2 linked regions of the Kitasatospora fiedleri genome follow. Each later gene encodes a partner of the first gene's protein in a complex. Links are inferred from orthologs where the notes say so. Each region holds a gene or a part of one and is shown in the gene's direction. Other genes may lie near its edges.

Region 1 (3,187 bases):
GCGAACACGCCGACGACGGTGGTGAGCGCGGCCGAGGCGACGCCCAGGCCGGCCAGCTGGGCGGTGCCGAGGTGGCCGACGATCGCCGAGTCGGCCATCAGGAACAGCGGTTCGGCGACCAGGGCGCCGAAGGCCGGGACGGCCAGGGCGAGGATCTCCCGGTCGTGGCGGCGACGGTCGGCGGCGGGTGGACGGGCGGTGGGCGGTCGGACGGGCATGGGCTCAGCCTACTCATCCACAGGTAATGGTTGTAGGTGTCCTGTGACACTTACTTTCCCTGTGGACGGACCCCGGCTCGAACGGTCTCTCGAACAGGCCCCCGGCTCGGACCCCGGCTGTGTGAAGAATTTCTCATGCACAGGCTGTGCGGAGAGTCACCGCAGGTCAGCGATGTCCCGCCAGGGTGATCGTGTGGTTATCCACAGTGGTGTCCACAGGGTTGTGCACAGCTTTGGCGGAGTTACCCACAGCCTGCGGACAGTTATCCACACCCCCTGTGGATAACCGCCTTTGAACAACCGCCCGACCCCCCGTACCGTGGCTCCGGACCAGACCCCGGTGGCCGCGCGACACCGCCCGCACACGGCCGGAACTGTCGGCTCGGTGGCGTAGGAAGGAACGCGCCCCACCGGACAGGCCCGCACCAACTCGCACCGCTCGCTGATCGGGGAACACGCGTGACCGGCCCCCAGTACGAAGACCACGACGCCCCGCCGCCGGAGGACGACTGGCAGCCGTCCGACGACGCCTTCCCGCTGGACGCCTTCCCCGACGTCCCGGGCGACCGCCTCCCGGTCTCCCGCCGCTCCGGCGCCCCGGCCGGCCGCGAGGGCTCCGGCGGCTCGGGCGGCTCCGGGGGCTCCGGCGGAGGGTCCCAGCGGCGGGACGGCGGCAAGGGCGGCGACCGCTTCCCGGCCAAGGGCGAGCGCCGCGACCGGGACGGCGACCGCGAGGGCGGCTTCGGCGGCGAGGGCTTCGAACGCGTCCCCCCGCAGGACCTGGCGGCCGAACAGTCCGTGCTCGGCGGCATGCTCCTCTCCAAGGACGCCATCGCGGACGTCGTCGAGGTGCTCAAGCCCGCCGACTACTACCGCCCCGCCCACGAACTCATCCACGGCGCGATCCTCGACCTCTACGCCCGCGGCGAGCCCGCCGACCCGATCACCGTGGCCGGCGAACTCACCAAGCGCGGCGAGCTCACCCGCGTCGGCGGCCCCTCCTACCTGCACACCCTGGTCAACTCCGTCCCCACCGCGGCCAACGCCGAGTACTACGCCGAGATCGTCCACGAACGCGCCGTCCTGCGCCGCCTGGTCGAGGCCGGCACCCGCATCGCCGGCATGGGCTACGCCGCCGAGGGCGACGTCGACGACATCGTCAACGCCGCCCAGGCCGAGATCTACGCCGTCACCGAACAGCGCACCAACGAGGACTACGCCCCCCTCGCCGACATCATGGAAGGCGCCCTCGACGAGATCGAGGCCATCGGCTCCCGCTCCGGCCAGATGTCCGGCGTCCCCACCGGCTTCGCCGACTTCGACCAGCTCACCAACGGCCTCCACCCCGGCCAGATGATCGTCATCGCGGCCCGCCCGGCCATGGGCAAGTCCACGCTCGCGCTGGACTTCGCGCGGGCCTGTTCGATCCACAACAACCTGCCGAGCGTGATCTTCTCGCTCGAAATGGGCCGCAACGAGATCGCCATGCGCCTGCTGTCGGCGGAGGCACGGGTGGCGCTGCACCACATGCGGTCGGGGAACATGACGGACGACGACTGGACGCGGGTGGCCCGGCGGATGCCCGAGGTGAGTGCGGCGCCGCTGTACATCGACGACTCGCCGAACCTGTCGATGATGGAGATCCGGGCCAAGTGCCGGCGGCTCAAGCAGCGCAACGACCTGCGGCTGGTGGTGATCGACTACCTGCAGCTGATGCAGTCCGGCGGGTCGCGACGGGCGGAGAGCCGGCAGCAGGAGGTCTCGGACATGTCCCGGAACCTGAAGCTGCTGGCGAAGGAGCTGGAGCTTCCGGTGATCGCGCTCTCCCAGCTGAACCGCGGCCCCGAGCAGCGCACCGACAAGAAGCCGATGGTCTCCGACCTGCGCGAGTCCGGCTCGATCGAGCAGGACGCCGACATGGTGATCCTGCTGCACCGCGAGGACGCGTACGAGAAGGAGTCGCCGCGGGCCGGTGAAGCCGACCTGATCGTGGCAAAGCACCGAAACGGCCCAACTGCGACCATTACCGTCGCTTTCCAGGGGCACTATTCCCGCTTTGTCGACATGACTCGCGATGTGACCTGACAGGCCGTCGAATTTTTTGTCCGCATACCGCCAAAGCCCGTGCGGGAACGGGAAAAAGGAGATTGTTCGAACAGGGTGGGATCTGTACGCTGAGCGAGCCTCTCATCGGATCTTCACTTTTCTTCTTCTTCGGGGTGTCGGTGTCTTATCGCCGTTTTCTCGCGGGTGCCGCTGCTGTTGCCGCCGGTCTCGCGTTCGTTCCGGGCCAGGCCGTTGCTGCCGACTCGGACTCTCCCGCTCGTTCCGCCAAGGCCGCCGGCGTGCACGCCGCGCCTCAGGCGCCCAAGCCCGACTTCCAGACCTTCGACGGGTCGGTCTCGGGCAGCAAGTCCGCCGCGCCGCAGGCGCGTGGCGCGCAGTCGCAGGCCGGTCCGCTGACCGCCGCGAACAACTCGCTGGGCGCCGCGCTGCACGCCGTGCAGTCGTCCGCCCACGGCATCGACCTGGACATCTCCGCCACCAGCGACAGCTGGCCGCTCACCGCCACCATCAACTGGGGCGACGGCAAGAGCAGCTCGGTGGCGGTCTACTCGGCCACCACGGTCACCCAGACGCACGTCTACGACAAGCTGGGCGCCTACGCCATCAGCGTCACGCTGACCGACGGCTCCGGCAACACCGCCAGCGGCAACCTCAGCCTCGCGACCGCGGGCAACTCGTACACCGCGTACGGCCCGACGCGTCTGCTGGACACCCGGGACGGCACCGGCGCTCCGCGCGCCAAGGTCCCGGCGTACGGCACCGCGAAGATCAAGATCGCGGGCAACGGCTCCATCCCGGCCGGGGTCACCGCGGTGGTGCTGAACGTCACCGTCACCAACCCCGGGACCGAGGGCCACGTCACGGTCTACGGGGACGGCGACGCCCGGCCGACCACGTCGAAC
Region 2 (3,284 bases), 1.4 Mb from region 1 along the record:
GCACCGGCGCGCCCGACGGCCGCAAGTGCTTCGAGGCCACCGTGATGGACTGGTCCGACGACGTCGCGTACTCCACCCACGACGTGGAGGACGGCCTGCAGGCCGGCCACATCGACCCGGCCGCGCTGCGCTCCCCGGAGGAGCGCGCCGAGCTGTTCAAGACCGCTGAGCGGTTCGTCCCCGGAGCCGGCCCGGAGGAGTTCGGCGAGGCGCTCGACCGCCTGCAGGCCGAGGACTGGTGGCCGGCCGACTACGACGGCACCGCCCGGGCCCGGGCCGGCCTGAAGGACCTCACCAGCCAGCTGATCGGCCGCTTCTGCCTGGCCGCCGAGCAGGCCACCCGCGCCCGCTACGGCCCCGGCCCGCTCACCCGGTACGCCGCCGAGCTGGTCGTCCCGTACGGCGTCCGGCTGGAGTGCGCGGTGCTCAAGGCGGTCGCCGTCCGGTACGTGATGCAGCGCGCCGAGCAGGCCCAACTCCGCTCCCGCCAGCGGGTGGTGATCGCCGAGCTGGCCGACGCCCTGATGGTCGACGCCCCGCACCGACTGGACCCGGTGTTCGCCGCCCAGTACGCGGAGGCCGAGGACGACCGGGCCGCGCTGCGCAGCGTGATCGACCAGATCGCCACCCTCACCGACGCCTCCGCGCTCGCCCTGCACGCGAAGCTGGTCGCCCGGCAGTCCTGAGCCGCCCGCAAGCCCTCAGCCGACCGAGAGCCCCGCGCCGACCGGAGTCCCTGCCCGGCCCCGACCGGAGGCCCGGGACCGGCCGGCGGCCCCGGGACGGGAGCCCCGGAGTGTCAGTCCCGCTCCCGTAGACTTCCCGGGTGGCCGGTCGGATCAGGGACGAGGATGTGCAGGCGGTGCGCGCCGCCCTGCCGATCGACGCCGTGGTCGGCGACTACGTGCAGCTGGCGGCCGGTGGCGGCGCGCAGCTGAAGGGCGTCTGCCCGTTCCACGACGAGAAGTCGGCGTCCTTCTACGTGCACCCGGGCAAGGGCGTCTTCCACTGCTTCGGCTGCGGCGAGTCCGGCGACACGATCACCTTCCTGATGAAGATCGAGCACTGCTCGTTCGCGGAGGCGGTCGAGCGGATGGCCGCCCAGGCGGGCGTCACCCTGCGCTACGAGGAGGGCGGCTACAGCCCGCGCCACCAGCAGGGCGAGCGGACCAGGCTGGTCGAGGCGCACAAGGTGGCCGCCGCCTGGTTCCAGGAGCAACTGGCCACGCCCGAGGCGGAGATCGGCCGTCGCTTCCTGGCCGAGCGGGGCTTCGACGAGGCCGCCGCCAAGCACTTCGGGGTGGGCTACGCCCCGGTCGGCTGGGAGCACCTGGTGCGCTTCCTGCGCGGTCGCGGCTTCACCGACAAGGAGATCTCGGTCGGCGGCCTGGCCTCGCAGGGCCAGCGCGGCGGCCTGATTGACCGCTTCCGGGGCCGCCTGGTCTGGCCGATCCGGGACAGCTCGGGCGACGTCGTCGGCTTCGGCGCGCGCCGGCTGCGCGAGGACGACAACGGCCCGAAGTACCTGAACACCCCCGAGACGCCGCTCTACAAGAAGTCGAACGTCCTGTACGGCATCGACCTGGCCCGCAAGGAGATCGCCAAGTCCGGCCGGGCGGTGGTGGTCGAGGGCTACACCGACGTGATGGCCTGCCACCTGGCGGGCGTCACCACGGCGGTGGCCACCTGCGGCACCGCCTTCGGCGAGGACCACATCAAGATCATCCGTCGGCTGCTGATGGACACCACCTCCACCGCGGGCTACCGCGGCGAGACGGTCTTCACCTTCGACGGCGACGCGGCCGGTCAGAAGGCCGCCCTGCGCGCCTTCGAGGACGACCAGAAGTTCGCCGCCCGCACCTCCATCGCCATCACCCCGGGCGGCATGGACCCGTGCGAACTGCGCCTGGCCCAGGGCGACGAGGCGGTCCGCGCCCTGGTGGACAACCCCGTCCCACTGTTCGAGTTCGCGCTCCGCTCCGCCGTCGCCCGGCACCGGGTGGACACCGCGGAGGGCCGGGCCGCCGCCCTGGAGGAGGCCGCCGGGATCATCGTCAAGATCAAGGACCGCTCGATCCAGCACGAGTACGCCGTCCAACTGGCCGGCATGGTCGGCATCCTGGACGAGCGCTTCGTGGTCAACCGGATCGCCCAGCTGGCCCGCTGGCAGCGCGAGAACCAGCAGAGCGGCCCGCAGCGCACGCTGCGCCGCCCCGACGCCGCCCCGCAGCCTGTCCGCCCGGAGCGGCCGGTCTTCCGGCTCAACCCGCGCGACCCGGCCCAGTTCGTCGAACGCGAACTGCTCAAGCTCGCCCTCCAGCACCCCGACCTGGTCAGCCCGGCCTTCGACCAGTACGGCGAGGACGAGTTCCCCACCCCGCCCTATCGGGCCGTCCGCCGCGCGATCGGCCAGGTCGGCGGCACCGCGTACGGCGCGAGCCTGCCCGACTTCACCGCCGCCGTCCGCGAGGCCAGTCCGGACGACCAGGTGCGCGGCCTGGTCACCGAACTGACCGTCGAGCCGATCCGCTCCCGCCGCAAGGCCGACCAGCTGTACGCGGGGGAGTTCCTGGTCAAGCTGCGGCTGCAGGCCGTGGACCGCCGGATCGACGAGGTCCGCGCCCACCTGCGCCGGCTCGGCGACCGGGCCACCGCCGAGGAGCAGCACCCGGTGCAGAGCGAGCTGTGGGCCCTGCAGCAGTACAGCCAGCAGCTCCGTTCCCGCGGCGCCGCCGCGCTCTGACCCGGCGTCGACTCGCGGCACCCGCAGGTCCGACGGGTGCCGTTCGGCCACCTCGCGGCCGCTCGCAGGTGCCCGGGCCCGCCGCGCTGGGTATCCCCTCGGGTGTGGCGCGGCAACCCCCATGCCGCGCGCGGCCCCTGGAGGGATGCCCGTGGAGCTTTCCGTTGCCCGCCCGGCCCAGACCGCCCCAGCCCGGGACGCCGCGATCCCGCCCCAGCCCGGCCCGCCCGGCCCCGAGCTCACCATCGTGCCCGCCCCCGACCCGGACACCGGCTCCACCGACGAGGAACCCACCCCGACCGCTGACGGCCTCCTCCCCGAGGAGCCCGCCGCCGGTGAGCCCGCCCTCGAGGAGCCCGCCGTCGAGGAACTCGCCGACGAGCCGCCGGAACCCGCGCTGGACGAGGGCACCGGCCCGGCCGCCGACCTGCTGCGCCAGTACCTGCGCGAGATCGGCCGGATCAGGCTGCTCACCGCCGTCGAGGAGGTGGAGCTGGCCCGCGCCATCGAGGCCGGCCTGTTCGCGGAGGAGGCGCTGAAC

The links.
Region 2: the proteins of dnaB (region 1) and dnaG are in contact, whole or in part, in a crystal structure (PDB 2R6A), measured with the Geobacillus stearothermophilus proteins. The link is inferred for Kitasatospora fiedleri from one-to-one orthologs. Residues at the interface, in WP_033016901.1 of Geobacillus stearothermophilus: Ser13, Glu15, Ala16, Gln18, Glu91, Leu92, Asp94, Ala95, Val96, Pro97, Thr98, Ala99, Ala100, Asn101, Tyr104, Tyr105, Ile108; in WP_049624496.1 of Geobacillus stearothermophilus: Lys456, Leu457, Leu458, Pro459, Ala460, Asn463, Ala464, Leu467, Leu535, Leu536, Ile537, Ala538, Gln544, Glu545, Asp548, Tyr549, His552.

What each region holds. Positions count from the first base shown.
Region 1 is NZ_OX419519.1:3,878,337-3,881,523, reverse strand. Bases 154-3,029 are described here. They hold dnaB (replicative DNA helicase), read left to right. Parts: upstream 154-755; coding sequence 756-2,303; downstream 2,304-3,029. Other genes in these bases: QMQ26_RS17985 (hypothetical protein), read left to right, coding at 2,564-3,029; QMQ26_RS17995 (MATE family efflux transporter), read right to left, coding at 154-218. Also shown: more of QMQ26_RS17995, read right to left, coding at 1-153; more of QMQ26_RS17985, read left to right, coding at 3,030-3,187. UniProt on the Escherichia coli protein: The main replicative DNA helicase, it participates in initiation and elongation during chromosome replication. Travels ahead of the DNA replisome, separating dsDNA into templates for DNA synthesis.
Region 2 is NZ_OX419519.1:2,472,251-2,475,534, reverse strand. Bases 312-3,284 are described here. They hold dnaG (DNA primase), read left to right. Parts: upstream 312-826; coding sequence 827-2,743; downstream 2,744-3,284. Other genes in these bases: QMQ26_RS11585 (RNA polymerase sigma factor), read left to right, coding at 2,889-3,284; QMQ26_RS11595 (deoxyguanosinetriphosphate triphosphohydrolase), read left to right, coding at 312-686. In the rest of the region: more of QMQ26_RS11595, read left to right, coding at 1-311. UniProt on the Escherichia coli protein: RNA polymerase that catalyzes the synthesis of short RNA molecules used as primers for DNA polymerase during DNA replication.